DNA from 2 places in the Paenibacillus sp. FSL H7-0690 genome. Region 2 is predicted to be linked to the other one. Evidence: a T-box and tRNA genes for the amino acid it is inferred to sense, from the RefSeq annotation. Region 2 holds a T-box; the other holds one or more tRNA genes.
What was found. A T-box is a leader RNA that pairs with one kind of tRNA and senses whether it is charged. The one in region 2 lies ahead of trpS (tryptophan--tRNA ligase), so its partner is inferred to be a tRNA-Trp.
Positions count from the first base shown of each region.

Region 1: it encodes a tRNA-Trp, which carries the amino acid that the T-box ahead of trpS (tryptophan--tRNA ligase) is inferred to sense. The anticodon was not compared.

Region 1 covers NZ_CP150281.1:6,020,661-6,028,597, reverse strand. Annotated here, with positions in the region: rRNA gene MHI32_RS26480 (23S ribosomal RNA) at 1-665, shown strand, start outside; tRNA gene MHI32_RS26475 (tRNA-Asn) at 726-801, shown strand; tRNA gene MHI32_RS26470 (tRNA-Ser) at 805-897, shown strand; tRNA gene MHI32_RS26465 (tRNA-Glu) at 916-990, shown strand; tRNA gene MHI32_RS26460 (tRNA-Val) at 1,046-1,121, shown strand; tRNA gene MHI32_RS26455 (tRNA-Met) at 1,139-1,215, shown strand; tRNA gene MHI32_RS26450 (tRNA-Asp) at 1,241-1,318, shown strand; tRNA gene MHI32_RS26445 (tRNA-Phe) at 1,329-1,404, shown strand; tRNA gene MHI32_RS26440 (tRNA-Thr) at 1,433-1,508, shown strand; tRNA gene MHI32_RS26435 (tRNA-Tyr) at 1,514-1,599, shown strand; tRNA gene MHI32_RS26430 (tRNA-Trp) at 1,606-1,679, shown strand; tRNA gene MHI32_RS26425 (tRNA-His) at 1,703-1,778, shown strand; tRNA gene MHI32_RS26420 (tRNA-His) at 1,822-1,897, shown strand; tRNA gene MHI32_RS26415 (tRNA-Gln) at 1,917-1,991, shown strand; tRNA gene MHI32_RS26410 (tRNA-Gly) at 1,998-2,072, shown strand; tRNA gene MHI32_RS26405 (tRNA-Cys) at 2,082-2,155, shown strand; tRNA gene MHI32_RS26400 (tRNA-Leu) at 2,170-2,248, shown strand; gene MHI32_RS26395 (AraC family transcriptional regulator) at 2,385-3,140, opposite strand; gene MHI32_RS26390 (BMP family ABC transporter substrate-binding protein) at 3,468-4,607, shown strand; gene MHI32_RS26385 (ABC transporter ATP-binding protein) at 4,725-6,287, shown strand; gene MHI32_RS26380 (ABC transporter permease) at 6,280-7,326, shown strand; gene MHI32_RS26375 (ABC transporter permease) at 7,323-7,937, shown strand, end outside.
Region 2 covers NZ_CP150281.1:2,937,872-2,945,808, reverse strand. Annotated here, with positions in the region: gene MHI32_RS12910 (DUF4179 domain-containing protein) at 1-1,074, opposite strand, end outside; gene MHI32_RS12905 (sigma-70 family RNA polymerase sigma factor) at 1,067-1,603, opposite strand; gene MHI32_RS12900 (winged helix-turn-helix transcriptional regulator) at 1,829-2,212, shown strand; gene MHI32_RS12895 (hypothetical protein) at 2,363-2,788, opposite strand; T-box leader at 2,986-3,268, shown strand; gene trpS (tryptophan--tRNA ligase) at 3,371-4,366, shown strand; gene MHI32_RS12885 (aminopeptidase) at 4,436-5,668, opposite strand; gene MHI32_RS12880 (hypothetical protein) at 5,773-6,231, opposite strand; gene MHI32_RS12875 (hypothetical protein) at 6,335-6,682, opposite strand; gene MHI32_RS12870 (VanZ family protein) at 6,835-7,937, shown strand, end outside.

The sequences.
Region 1 (7,937 bases), 3.1 Mb from region 2:
CGTGTCAGGCGGGCAGTTTGACTGGGGCGGTCGCCTCCTAAAGAGTAACGGAGGCGTTCCAAGGTTCCCTCAGAATGGTTGGAAATCATTCGCAGAGTGCAAAGGCATAAGGGAGCTTGACTGCGAGACCTACAAGTCGAGCAGGGACGAAAGTCGGACTTAGTGATCCGGTGGTACCGCATGGAAGGGCCATCGCTCAACGGATAAAAGCTACCCTGGGGATAACAGGCTTATCTCCCCCAAGAGTCCACATCGACGGGGAGGTTTGGCACCTCGATGTCGGCTCATCGCATCCTGGGGCTGAAGTAGGTCCCAAGGGTTGGGCTGTTCGCCCATTAAAGCGGTACGCGAGCTGGGTTCAGAACGTCGTGAGACAGTTCGGTCCCTATCTGTCGTGGGCGCAGGAAATTTGAGAGGAGCTGTCCTTAGTACGAGAGGACCGGGATGGACGTACCGCTGGTGCACCAGTTGTTCCGCCAGGAGCATGGCTGGGTAGCTACGTACGGACGGGATAAGCGCTGAAAGCATCTAAGCGTGAAGCCCCCCTCAAGATGAGATTTCCCAATTAGTAAGACCCCTTGAAGACGACGAGGTAGATAGGTTGGAGGTGGAAGTGCAGCAATGCATGGAGCTGACCAATACTAATCGGTCGAGGGCTTATCCTATACGTAGAATGCAAATTTGTTTCGGATTCAGTTTTCAGGCATCAAGCCTGGTATGAATATTCCCTGATAGCTCAGTTGGTAGAGCACTCGACTGTTAATCGAGTTGTCACAGGTTCGAGTCCTGTTCGGGGAGCCATATGGAGAGGTGTCCGAGTTTGGCCGAAGGAGCACGATTGGAAATCGTGTAGGCGCCACAAGCGTCTCGAGGGTTCGAATCCCTCTCTCTCCGCCACAAATTTTTAATTAGTATGGCCCGTTGGTCAAGGGGTTAAGACACCTCCCTTTCACGGAGGTAACATGGGTTCGAATCCCATACGGGTCACCAAATTTTCACTTGATTTATCCTAGTGGACTTTGGTACAATAACAATTGTTGTTTATGGAGGCTTAGCTCAGCTGGGAGAGCATCTGCCTTACAAGCAGAGGGTCGGGGGTTCGATCCCCTCAGCCTCCACCATAACATTTTCTTACTGACGCGGGGTGGAGCAGCCCGGTAGCTCGTCGGGCTCATAACCCGAAGGCCGCAGGTTCAAATCCTGCCCCCGCAACCAATTAACTTAAGCAATTATATCTTTTGGAACCGTGGTGTAGTTGGCCTAACATGCCTGCCTGTCACGCAGGAGATCGCGGGTTCGAATCCCGTCGGTTCCGCCATTTTCATCATGGCTCGGTAGCTCAGTCGGTAGAGCAGAGGACTGAAAATCCTCGTGTCGGCGGTTCGATTCCGTCCCGAGCCACCATTTATCATCACAAAAGAATGAGTGCCATGCCGGTGTAGCTCAATTGGTAGAGCAACTGACTTGTAATCAGTAGGTTGGGGGTTCAAGTCCTCTCGCCGGCACCATCCTTGGAGGATTAGCGAAGTGGCCAAACGCATCAGACTGTAAATCTGCTCACGTGAGTGTTCGGTGGTTCGAATCCATCATCCTCCACCAGTTTTTAGGGGCATAGTTTAAAGGTAGAACAACGGTCTCCAAAACCGTTGGTGTGGGTTCAATTCCTGCTGCCCCTGCCAAGTTCTTTCTAAAGTTTAATATGGCGGCCGTGGCGAAGGGGTTAACGCACCGGATTGTGGTTCCGGCATTCGTGGGTTCGAGACCCATCGGCCGCCCCATTTACTTTAAAATGAATAATGGCAACAATATCAACTTAATATGGCGACTGTGGCGAAGGGGTTAACGCACCGGATTGTGGTTCCGGCATTCGTGGGTTCGAGACCCATCAGTCGCCCCATTTTACTTTAAAATGTTATTGGGGATTAGCCAAGCGGTAAGGCAACGGACTTTGACTCCGTCACTCATAGGTTCGAATCCTATATCCCCAGCCATTTTATGCGGACGTGGCTCAGCGGTAGAGCATCGCCTTGCCAAGGCGAGGGTCGCGGGTTCGATTCCCGTCGTCCGCTCCAAGTTTTCATGGCGCCATAGCCAAGTGGTAAGGCAAAGCTCTGCAAAAGCTTTATCCCCAGTTCAAATCTGGGTGGCGCCTCCATTTAGTTCATATGTGCCGGCGTGGCGGAATGGCAGACGCGCTCGACTCAAAATCGAGTGGGAAACCGTGGAGGTTCGAGTCCTCTCGCCGGTATCTTAAAAAGGTTTGTAAGAATGCTTTTATAAGCAATCTTACAAACCTTTTTTCTTTATGTCCTTGGGTTTACAGCAGTAAGCCGTTGAATAGAGAGTTTCTCTATTTCAACGGCTTTTTTTAATCTGATTAGTGATTAACCTGATTGATTATTAATGCGGAATGCTCGCGGAGTAAGACCTATTTCTCGTTTAAACATATTGCAGAATTGGGCATCGTTCACAAAACCTGCAGCAGCAGATACTTCAGAGATTTGCATCTGAGTATGACGTAATAGAGATTTTGCATAATCCAGGCGTTTTAACAGCAAATACCGCAGGGGTGAATACCCGAAACGTTCTTTAAATAGATGGCGAAAACGATCGTAACTATATCCGGACATTTCTGATAGTGTTTCGACGGACAATTTATGGCGATAATGCTCATTCATATAATTAAGGACATATTGTACTCGATCTTCTGTTGGGGATTGATATCCAGAGGCACTAAGAAGCCTCATAAGATGGACGGTAATCTCGCTCATTTGTAGGTTTAGAAGCTCAGAGAATCCGTCTTGCTTGCGTGTAAACTCTGCTTTCATTCGCAGCAGGATTTGAAGAACGGTCTGATCTTTATCATCTTCATATACGCCGAGCAGATTACTCATATTAGGGTGTTCCGAGTGGAAGCCTACAAATAATACATTTGCATCCTCACGGTGGTGCTCGTCATGTTTATGATTGGGTGGCACAAGCGCGAAAGAAGAGGAGCGAAAATGGTAACTTCGTGGGCCAACATTGGTTGTCCCTACCCCCTGTAAATAATAGACTAGTTCGTAGCATTCATGCTGGTGTGGAGGGATATAAGTATTTAGCTCATGTGTGGCACTTACAATATATAGAACACGATCCATGATGATCCTCCAATACTTATGTTTTAGCCGAATCGTACAAAACTATGACCGAAATCATATAATTATTTTTAATAATATTTGTTATGATCGTATCAATAAATCCGAAAGTTCGCAACCTGACTGGCCATCTCGTTCGGAAATAAAGCGGATTATTAATAATAATGGTATTTTTATTGCTATTTTTGAGCCTAAACGTTAAATTTATTACTTTTAATGATACTTTATTTGGAAAAAAGAGAATTTCCATTTGAACCGTGAATTATACAATGGGTGAAGATGGGATTCTGCGGATTACTAACCAACTAAAATTAGGGGTGGAATAGAGTAATGAATAAAAAAGTTCTTTCTTTGTTGTTATTAATGGTGATGGTTCTGGTCACAGCATGTGGGAATAACACGTCCAATAATGGTTCTTCAACGAATACTGGATCCAAAGCGGACGAAGGCGGAGAAACAGGTGCAGGGGATAAACTCAAGGTTGTATTGCTGATTCCGGGGACACTTGGGGATAAATCATTTTTTGATTCCGCTAATAACGGCTTGCAAAAGGTTAAGGATGAACTTGGTGCAGTAACAAAGGTTGTTGAAATGGGCGTTGATAAAACGAAATGGGAGCCTACATTTAACGATATCGCTTCCGAGGATTGGGATGTAATTATTTCTGGCGGTTCTGAAATTACAGAGATGTTTAATGCAACGGCAGAATTGTATCCAGACAAAAAATTCATTAATTATGATACCGACATCGATGAAGCACCAGATAACATGTACAACATGTCTTATGCGACAAATGAAGTATCTTTCTTGGCAGGTGCCGTAGCAGCATTAGCTACACAATCGGATATGCCGAATGCTACCCCTGAGAATGTGATTGGGTTTGTCGGCGGTATGGATATTCCGGGGATTAATGCTTTCTTGGTCGGTTACATTCAAGGTGCTCAGTACGTTGATCCTGATGTAAAAGTGGCTGTGTCGTACGCTGGTGATTTTGTTAACCCTGCAAAAGGTAAGGAGCTGTCTCTAATTCAATATAACTCCGGTGTGGATGTTATTTTTAACGTGGCTGGGGGTACAGGTCTTGGGATCTTTGACGCAGCTAAAGAGAAGAAAAAATATGCAATTGGTGTAGACTCCGATCAGGCAATGTTGATTAACGATACGGATAGTGAAAAAGCAAATCTAATCGTTACTTCATCTATTAAAAAGATTGATACGGCTATTCTAGGTGCAGTGAAGAGATTGCAAGAGGGTACGCTAGAAATGGGCAAACGTGATGTATTGAGCTTTGTAGATGATGGTGTAGGTATTGCTGAGAATGATATTTATAAAAATGTATTCCCGGCTGATCTTCAGGCCAAGGTTGAAGAAGTGAAGCAAAAGCTGATCAATAAAGAAGTTAAAGTGGATAATGCGATGGGGATGGAAACCGCAGAGGTAGAAGCTATTCGTAACGCAGTTAAGCCTTAAGCTTTAAATCTTAAGATCAGTTCTATAGAGTTAAACCTACAGTTGGAGATTCTTCTAGTCAGGGGAATTCCAGCTGTATATTTTTGCAGACCTCCAAGTTGAAAGGCGTTGAGACCTATGTACACAGCTCTGCTGGAAATGCGGGGAATTACCAAGGTATATCCCAATGGCGTCGTTGCAAATAAAGACGTGCATTTTTCTTTACGTGAGGGAGAAATACATGCGATTGCAGGTGAGAACGGTGCAGGTAAATCGACTTTAATGAAGATTATGTTCGGCATGGAAGAGCCAAGTGAAGGCGAGATCTATATCAAGGGTGAAAAAGTAAAGCTGCAATCCGCTCAGGACGCCATTGATAGAGGCATCGGCATGGTCCACCAGCATTTCATGTTGGTACCTTCTTTTACGGTGGCAGAGAATATGGTGCTGGGTATGGAGCCGCGCAGAGGAGTTGGCATTAATTATGCCGAGGCTGTGCGCATGACGGAAGAGACCGCAAGGAAATACAATCTGGCAGTGGATCCAAAGGCAAAAGTAGAGGATCTTACAGTTGGGATGAAACAAAAGGTTGAGATTCTTAAGGCGCTGCTGCGTGGTGCTAAAATTCTGGTGCTTGATGAGCCAACTGCGGTGTTGACTCCACAGGAAACAGAGGAATTGTTCCGCGAGCTTAAGCAATTAAGGGAACAGGGCCATACGATAGTTTTTATTTCGCACAAATTAAAGGAAGTCAAAGCGATTTGCGACAGAATTACGATTATGCGCAGCGGCCGTAGTGAAGGTGTTTTTCAAACACAGGATGTGACAGAACAGGAAATCTCGCGACTAATGGTCGGCAGAGACGTCGTGCTGAAATATGACAAAGAGATTCTGGCTGTTAGTGAGCCAATACTAACGGTGCAGGGACTCAGTGTGAATGATGCAGATGGCAAAGCATTATTGTCGGATATCAATTTTGCGGTACGTGGTGGGCAGATCGTTGGGATTGCTGGTGTAGAAGGCAACGGGCAGACACAGCTCATTGAAGCTCTTACAGGTAGCTTGAGAGGTGTCTCAAGTCAGGGTTCTGTACTAGTGAAGGGAAAGGATATCCGTGAATCGGATATTTTGGATATTCGTAAGCTAGGCGTTTCCTATATACCGGAGGATCGGATGCGGCAAGGGATCGCTAGTGAGGCAAGCATAGCTGATAATCTGCTATCTACTCAGTATCGTACAAAAGCAATGAATAAAGGTCTTTTTTTGAATGGCTCACGAATTGCCAAGCTAGCAGTATCCCTTGTAGAGGAATTTAAAGTCCGCTGTTCAGGACCTTCTCAGCCCATAGGAATGTTGTCAGGTGGTAACATGCAGAAGGTAGTCGTAGCTAGAGAGTGTTCGACTGAACCGCAGCTGCTTATTGCAGAACAGCCGACACGGGGTGTGGATATAGGCGCAGCCCAGTTCATACATCAAAAGTTGTTGGAATTACGTTCAGACGATTGCGCGATTTTGCTAGTGTCGGCAGATTTGAATGAGATCTTGGAGATCAGCGATAGTCTGTTAGTAATGTACGAGGGTAAGATTGTTGCCTTTTTCGAGGAGCCCTCTAAGGTTAGTGAGGAAGAATTAGGTCTTTATATGCTGGGGATTCATCGACAGGACGAGGAGCACATCGGGAGGGCCGTAAATCATGTTTAAAGTTAAATATTTTGAGTACATTCGGACATCGGCGGTAATCGTTATTGCACTCGCTATTGCCTTTCTGATCATCTCTTTGGTCAGTAATCAGCCTGTGAAGACGATTGGTATATTCCTATTAGAGCCGTTATCCAGTAAAGGTCATATTGGTAATGTGATTGAGATGGCGATTCCGCTCATGTTCACTGGGTTGGCAGTATCCTTGTTGTTTCGAGCCAATATGTTCAACCTGGGAGCTGAAGGGATTTTCTATTTCTCCGGTGTTGTAACTTCCGTATTGGCTATTCATTTAACGCTGGACGGCTGGCTGCATCCGATGGTAGCTATTGCTGCAGGTTCAATTGTAGGAGCGTTGCTCTCGGCAATACCTGGTATTCTGAAGGCAAAATGGAATGCTAATGAGTTGGTTACATCCTTAATGTTCAATAATATTTTGTTCGGAGTAGGGCTATACCTACTGAACTATCATCTGCGTGATGCTAAAGCTTTTGCCAATGTATCCTACAAATTCGAGAAAACGGCACTGCTGAGTAAAATGGTCTCGGGCACCCGTATTCATACCGGTCTTATTATCGTTATCGTGCTTATTATTGCAGCTCATCTATTCCTATACAAAACGAAATGGGGATATGAGCTGCGCATGACAGGCATCAACCGGGACTTTGCCCGTTATTCCGGTATGAAGACAGCCAAGGTTATTATTCTCGTCCACTTGATTGCAGGTTTTATCGCAGGTATGGGGGGCTCCGTAGAAGTGCTGGGGATGTATAACCGTTTCCAATGGACGTCACTGCCTGGTTATGGTTTGGATGGTGCCCTTGTAGCGATGTTAGCCAAAAATAATCCGCTGTCCGTAATCGGCTCTGCATTATTCCTAGCGTACATTCGAATTGGGGCTGACATGATGGCGCGTCTGTCTGATGTACCTTCAGAGATGATCTCAATTATACAGGCAATTATCATTCTTCTGATTTCGGCTGAGCAATTTCTGAAATTCTGGAAAAATCGGATGCTCTTGAAGGAGGCGAAGGAAGCGTGAATAGTTTGTTTGATGTGATTTTTACAACTGACTTTGCGTTCTCTGTCCTTCGCGTGACGACTCCGATTCTGTTCGCCGCGCTCGGCGCACTCATCTCCAACCGTGCAGGGATCATTAACATTGGGATGGAGGGCATTATGCTTGTTGCCGCTTTAGCGGGTGTCATCATAAGCAGCTATACACATAGCGCATGGGTAGGTCTGCTTGGGGCGGTGCTGTCTGGAACATTGATCGCTGGAATATTAGCTTTTTTCACCCTGAAATTCAAAACACATATCATTCTCGGGGGTGTGGCCATTAATATGTTCGCTTCGGGAGGCACTGTGTTTATCCTCTATCTGCTTAGTGGCGATAAGGGTTCTTCCACTTCGCTGGCGAGTAAAGTTCTACCTAGTGTCCAGATTCCTTTGTTGAAGGATATCCCGGTGCTTGGACCTATTTTATCGGGGCATCACATTCTGACGTATGTTTCTATATTGGCTGTGTTTGTTGTCTACTATCTATTAAACCGTACACCGCTTGGACTGCGCATTCGTTCAGTGGGTGAAAATCCACATGCGGCTCAATCCGTGGGTGTAAGTGTTGTAAAAATACAGTATATGGCTTTGCTG
Region 2 (7,937 bases):
CGCATTAAGTTTCAGTCGCAGTGACTTCGGGTGATCCAACACATTACTGCTGAAGTAACTTATAAATCCATCATCAGATCCACTACCAGAATTCGGATTAATTTTAATGTCGTGCTTCCCAATCTGCGCTGTTAATTCATAGGGGAGCTTTTGAAACAGTTCATTTCGGACGATCCAATCCGTTTTCAATTCCTCATTTATCGTAAATTTGAGCGCTATGCTTAACGGAGAAAGCTCGACTTCGGCTAGTTTTACTTCCTGTCCGTCAATTATGAAGGGGTGGTCTACAACTAATGTCTCCGTCTTCTGCTCCCAAAACTTAGGATCAATAGAGAAGTTCACTTTTAAACGATCAGAATACCGCATGTCGGATAAAACCGTTCCTGTTTTCGGTTTACTTAACATTCCCGGGTCTACAGAGGCAATCTGAAAATCCGCCACTACGTCTGTTGGCCTTGGTTTATTTCGGTCCAGTGAGAATACAGTTTTACCGAGCCAAGTATATATGGTTCCCTCTGCGTGTGCTCCCATTCCGCCCCTATTCCCATTCTCCTCCATTACGTCTCGTCCAGTTTCAGCTTCTGTCAGCTTCACACTATTTACACTGTACACTTCCTGACCATCACTTGTTGTCCCTGTATACAGCAGCATGATTTTATTTTCATCAGCAAGCACAGCATTTAGAGTAATTTTATATCCATTTGATTCAGCACTCTTATTAACGATTTGTACATAATCATTCCGGATTGCAGACTCTAGTGTAAGAGCATCAATATCAGCTGCAGCCAATGTTTTAAAAGGCTCCAATACGCCCCAATCAAACGTTTCAACACTCGAAGTCCCTTGCTGTGGCAACAGCTGGGTTGGATTGAAGAACAGCAAGCCCGCTATCATCACTGCAGCCGCCAGCACAGACATCGCACTTTTTGTGAATATTAACCTTCTGCCACGTTTCTTGCCTAATTCCAAACCTGCTTGGATCGCATAGATCTGAGCGGCTGCATTCTCTATTTTTTGTTCTTGTGGGATACGTTCGGCATCGCTTAACATGGCAAGCTCCTCTTGACTACTCATTGTTCCATTCACCCCGATTCTTTATGATGGTTCGCAACTGCTTCAGCCCCTTATGCTGCCAAGTCTTAACCGTCCCCTCGGGTTTATTCATAATGTTAGCGATCTCAGTCAAGGTCATATCGTTGTAGTATTTTAGCAGCAGCACATGGCGATACTTGGGCTTAACCTGCTCGAGTGCCCACAGCATTTCCATCCGATGATGGCCAATGTGTGTGACCTGTTCTCCTATTCTTTCATCTACCAGCGGCATGGAACGTTTTCTCCGTCTTTGTTCATCTATACAGACATAAATTAGAATTCGAATAATCCATGATTTGAATGCTTTGGGGTCCTTTAAAGTTTTTCTTTTAATCCAAGCCCGGCAAGTCATTTCCTGCATCGCTTCTAGCGCATCGTTTCGGTTACGCAAGTAACTATAAGCAATACTGTACAATTGTTCTCTATGTACCAATATCGAATCGTAAAAATCTGTCTCGCTCCGAGTATCAAGAATCGTTACTTTTTTCATTTCTGCATTAGTCATCGTCATGTCCTTCCTTAGCCTCCTCTCTTCAACCTTTCATAGATTAAGACGGGGGAGGTATAGAAACGGTTTTTATTTCACTTAACTTTTTTTCACCCAAAGCTCTCTAAATTATAGCATTCTATAAAAATTGAACGAAAAATGTTATGATGAGTTAAATTGGACATAATTAATAGTACGCACTCAAAAGTGCCATAGGTGCTAAAAAGTACCCATACCTTGGAGGTTATCATGACAACAACATCTACAACAACTGTCAAGAAAAAATACAATATTTCTGTTGAAGCCACCCTAGAGGTCATCGGAGGGAAATGGAAATGCGTAATTCTATGTCATTTAACTCATGGCAAAAAACGCACCTCTGAGTTAAAACAGTTGATGCCCGGCATTACTCAAAAAATGTTAACCCAGCAGCTACGCGAGCTTGAGGCAGACGGAATCATCAACCGAATTGTTTATAATCAGGTTCCACCAAAAGTAGAATACGAGCTTAGTGAATATGGGGATAGTTTAAGCGATATTTTGACTGCATTATGTAATTGGGGAGAACAACATATCATTAAGCAATACGGTGATAAATACGCTGTTTTAGAGGATAACATCTTAAATAAATAAACCGCTATATCAAGGAAATGGTTGGAGATTTATGCTGTGAGAGTTGTACTTCAATTATATGCCCACGAAAAAAGGACAGCTGAATCAGATCGATTCAACTGTCCAAAGCTTTGATTCACCCGTCCCTTAAATGGCGCACAGAGACATAACTTAAATTACGCCCTCTCCTCCAATAGCAGTTGCTGTGAATGATATGGGTCCAAATAGATTGATAGGCAAGTTGCTATCATTCTGAATTACCAATTCATAGTTGTGGACTCCAATATAAGCACCATCGACCCACTGAGCACTTAATTGAATATCAGTAATTGTAGTAAAACGATAAAAGGATCTATAAATATCGACTCCAGCTCGTCGGATGATAACAAGAAATTGGCTATTAGCAAGTGCAGTAAGACTAAAACTTCCATTTAACTCGACTCTACTGGAGAAAGAAGCCGGATTAGCCGGACTAATATTTACTTGCGCTGTAGCTAAACCCGCTCCAGCTCCAGGAATCCCTGCAACCGTTATAGCAGTAGTAAACGGATCTAACGGGATTTTTGCCTGTGACCCATAACTTATTATTGTCGCCATTTATCATCACTCCATTTCAAGGTTATAGAGTAGTATATTGTGAATCCATAATGATAGATTGGACTTAATTCCTGATGATTATATACATTTAAGGTATACTTTGCTAGATCATATAAACCTAGATACCTCGTCAATCACCATACGATTTCTACTCATTGACAACACCCCTGTTCAGAATTACAATAATTCACATATCATGAACAACGATGACAAAGGGTAAGTAGACAGACGAACATGGTCTTCAGAGAGCCGGTGGTAGGTGCGAACCGGTGACCAGCGTATGCTCGAATGGCCTTTATAGTTGTTTTTCCGAACTATCTTAATGGATGCAGTAGGGAAAACCGGGGTTCCCGCCGTTATCAAGGGACCTGTATCGAGAATAAATTCAACCTCTCCGTACAGGTAAGAGAAGATCGAAAGCCAAGAATCGTAAGGTGACACGATCATTTAAGGTGGTACCACGACAACTTCGTCCTTATTGGATGAGGTTTTTTTGTCATTTAAAGGAGGTGATGGCCATGGATGATGGCTGGTGGTGGCGACTCGAGTGTAACCAAATGCTAAATAACAGGAGGAATTTATATGATGAACGAACGTGTCTTAACTGGAGATCGAGTGACTGGAAAGCTTCACCTTGGCCATTACGCCGGCAGCTTGCAGACCCGAGTAGCCCTTCAGGAGCAATATGAAACTTTTGTGTTTTTAGCGGATATTCAAGCCCTAACGACCCATTTTGATCGTCCACAGCTGCTGGGTCAACATCTACATGAGATCACACTGGACTATTTATCTGCGGGTATAAATCCGGAGAAAACAACTATATTTATTCAATCGATGATCCCTGAAATCGCAGAGCTGACCATCTTGTTCTCTATGTTTGTTACTGTGAATTCTTTACGGCATAATCCCACGATTAAAGCCGAATCGAAAAATTCGAGCTTAGATGAATTGTATTACGGTTTTCTTGGTTATCCAGTTAGTCAGACTGCTGACATAACATTTTGTAAAGCAACGATAATTCCTGTAGGGGAAGACCAACTCCCTCATCTGGAATTAACCCGTAAAATCGTCCGCAGATTCAACGAGCTGTACAGCCCGATACTGGTGGAACCCAAAGCGCTGATCAGTGAGACTCCGAGGCTTGTGGGTACGGATGGCAACGCTAAAATGAGTAAAAGCCTTGGCAATGCCATCGAGCTGGACTCCACTAAGGAAGAGATTATCTTTAAGATACGAAAAGCCACAACCGATCCAGCGCGTGTGCATAAAAATGATCCTGGACATCCAGATATCTGTCCTATTTTTGCTTATCATGGTGCTTTTCGCTCAGCGGGGGTAACCGAAATTCGTGAAGGCTGCGAGCGGGGTACCATGGGTTGTTCTGCTTGCAAACAGTTGATTTCGACAGCACTAGATCTGCTTATAGAACCGATGCGAGAGCGTCGTTCCTATTATGCTACTAAGCCGAAGCTTGTGCAGGAAATCTTAATCTCTGGAACACAGCATGCCCGCAGCATTGCTCAAGAAACGATGACCGAAGTACGTGAGGCTATGTGTCTTAACTATTTTTCAATCTAAAAATGACCAGTATAGGCACTCAAAAAAAGCCGGAATCTCATTGGAAGAGATCCGGCTTTTTTCTTCTCCTTACAACACCCAGTTTCCCTTACGGAATACGGGTTCAATCGTGCCGTCCGCCAGCTCTCCGTCAATATCCAGCTCTGCTGAACCGATCATAAAATCGACATGCGTTAAGCTGACATTAGCTCCTCTAGCGACAAGCTCTTCGTTCGTAAGCTTTGTGCCGCCTTCAATATTTACAGGATAAGCACTTCCTAGCGCGAAATGGCAGGAGGCATTCTCATCAATCCCTGTATTGTAAAAAATGCGGTTCAAGCGAGAGATTGGAGAATCATGCTGCACTAAGGCTACTTCTCCTAGATAAGATGCACCTTCATCCGTTGCCAGCAGTGAGGTTAAATGTTCGCGTCCGGATTCAGCTTCATAAGCTACGACTTTCCCTTTTTCAAAAGTGAATGAAAGTCCTTCAACTAACCGTCCATTCAAATTAAGAGGGAGCGTGCTTCTAACTGTGCCATTAACGCCAGTACGATGGGGCATGGAATAAATCTCTTCCGTTGGCATATTAGCTACAAAATATACGCCTTTATCATTCTCACCGCCACCCCCGCGCCATAAATGGCCTTCCGGAAGCTCTACATGCAGATCCGTTCCCGGAGCACGGTAATGCAAGCTTTTATAACGTTTAGCGTTCATTCTGTCCTGACTTTCTTTCAACTGACCAATATGCTCTCTCCAAGCAGCTACCGGATCATTGCTGCCCACACGATTCATCTGGAATACAGCTTCCCACATCGCCTCTACCCGCTCTTCTTCAGGAAGATCGGCAAAAACCTTGTTCGCCCAAGCACGTGTTGGCGCTTTGACCAGAGACCAGCTGATTTTGCTGTTCCGAGTATATTTGGAGTAGTTCTTGCGAGCAACAGCCGCTGCTTTGACTGCTCTAGATACCTTAGAAGAATCAATGCCATTAAACAGTTCAGGATCAGGTACTTTAATATGTAAGATGGCACCATTCTCTTCCGCGAATTTCTCCATCATCTCAGCCTGCCACTGTGGATAGTAATCGAAAGAATCCTCTGGGGCTTTTTCATAACGGATCCGTGTAGTTGCTTCATCGTCCCAGTCAACAATTACATATTTAGCTCCCGCTTCATAGGCTTTCGCTACAATCAAGCGAGTAAGTTCTGCGGTTTCTATCGGTGCATGTACCATAAGGACTTGTCCAGGCTGTACATTTACTCCTACTTTTACAACTAGGTTCGCATATTTCTCCAGCATTACTTCAAAATCTTTCATGAATTCTCTTCCTCCATCTCTAGGGTTGCTATAAGCACTCGGTCAGCTTCACTTCTTATTTTAACGCAAAACGAGGATAGTTGCGATTCGATTTAGATTCTCAGCTACTTCACTTCAGGTATTTCGCCTGTATAGACACCTAGATCATTCTTATGAATCTCTACATTGGACGTTCCGATCTGCTTATCATTATGGTAAGCAATCACTGTGATCTTGGTATCCTGAGGTTCATCTATTTGCTTATTCTCCCCATCCATTGGACTCCAATAAATTTGATCTCCAGATTTGATTTTCAGCTCAAGACCTTTGTTATGCACCTTGTAGTCAGGGGGGTTCCATAACAATAAATTGCCGGATGTAGCCTGTATCTTAATAACATCCGCCCCTTCAGCAGTTATAAGTATATGTAATCCTGGAGCACTACTATCAGTCACCCTGTATTCCGCTGTTGGGAACATAACATCCGGTTTTACCTCAAGTGATTGATTATTATGCCGCAAAATAAAGAAGAAAAAAAGTAAAATCGTTAAGCCCATGACGCCTCCGATGATTATTTTTTTCACTATTCAACCTCCCTTCCACCCTAATACTGTAACATATTTCCTTAATCTGGACAGTTATGAGCCAAATTAAGCGGCTCCCGCGAGGAACCGCTCACTTCAATCCCTATTTTTTATCCACCTGTAACAGTGTCACTGTCTTCAAAGCATAAGTATGCATGATTTTATCCTCTGAAATTACATTCAACTTGGTCAAGCTTGCCACCTTTGCCGGATCTGATTTGGAGAGCAAACGCCACACTTCGGGGTCTGATAAGGTCTCATATAACTTTGCATCATCATATTCTTTGCGGTTTTGCACGACCAGCTTCACTTTATAGCGGCCAATTTCAGTCTCGTTAGTTTCCTGCTGACTACAATAATTTAAAATATCCTGACGAAGCTCGGCCAATTCTTTTTCAATATCCTTTTGTTTTTGCTTGAGCCGATAATACTGCTGAACCTTTTTCTCCATCCACTTCACGCTCCTTCATAGACATATGTATGCCGGAAACGTTGGATAAATTAGTTGAGTTCCCTATCATAAAAACTTATAATGAGCCGGGGATAGCTAATTTCCAAGTAGAGTCAAATTTCTTATAAAAACAATTCCACGGCAGGTGACTTATGTTTCATTCGTACTTTTTTCCAATTTCGTATGCGTTCATGATGTTTCCAATAGCAGCGCTGGTCTTCACACTACCTTTTCTTATCGTACAATACCGCAGACATGGCTATATACATAAGCTTAGAGCTTTAATCCTATATCTGCTGCTGCTCTATCTGATGAACGCTTATTTTCTTGTCTTGCTTCCTTTTCCATCCTCCCGGCACAATGCTGCACCTTCTGGGAGTGTCGTCCAATTCATTCCCCTTCAGTTTATTCAGGATATTGTGGATGGATCGTCAATCATCCCTGAACAAATCTCGACCTACTGGTCATTACTGCGTGAGCCTGCATTTTTACAGGTCATTTTTAACGTTGCATTGACTGTACCGTTTGGAATGTTTTTGGGCTATTATTTTCGTACACGCTGGGTCGTGTGCATTCTACTATCCTTTGCCTTTTCCTTGTCCTTTGAGATCACGCAGATTACAGGAATTTATGGTTTCTTCGATCATCCTTACCGTCTTTTTGATGTCGATGATCTCATTACCAACACAATCGGAGGGATTTTTGGATTTCGAATTTCCATTTGGATCTCCGGGCTATTGCCACGTATAGAACAACTGGATACAAACATTGACCGCTCTGCCAAAAGAGTCTCCTATACCCGCAGAGGAATAGCTTTTCTAATCGATAGTATGGTGTGGAGCATCGGGTTTGGGGTACTCTTCGGATTCGATATAAAAGCTGCCTTCTGGATTGTAACTGGTATTTACTTCATGCTTGTTCCGGCTCTCACGGGCGGACGGACCTTAGGGAAATGGATGGTGCGGATTCGGGTGAAGAGCAGCGGGAATCATGCTTTTTTCTGGGCTCTGATGATCAGATATGGCCTGCTATATTGGGTGCTGCTTGGGATTCACGCTCTTTTGCTTGATTCCGCCCTTCTAGGGCATCTTTCCTCCGTATGGAATATGCTTATTCATCTGTTTGTTCTATTGATAGACTTGGCTTTCTTTATTCATTTAGTCATTAGTATATTCAAAAAAGAAACTCAGCTAATGTATGAGAAACTAAGTCGAACTTCTCATGTTATTTCTTGGCCAGAGAAACGGCTCCAATC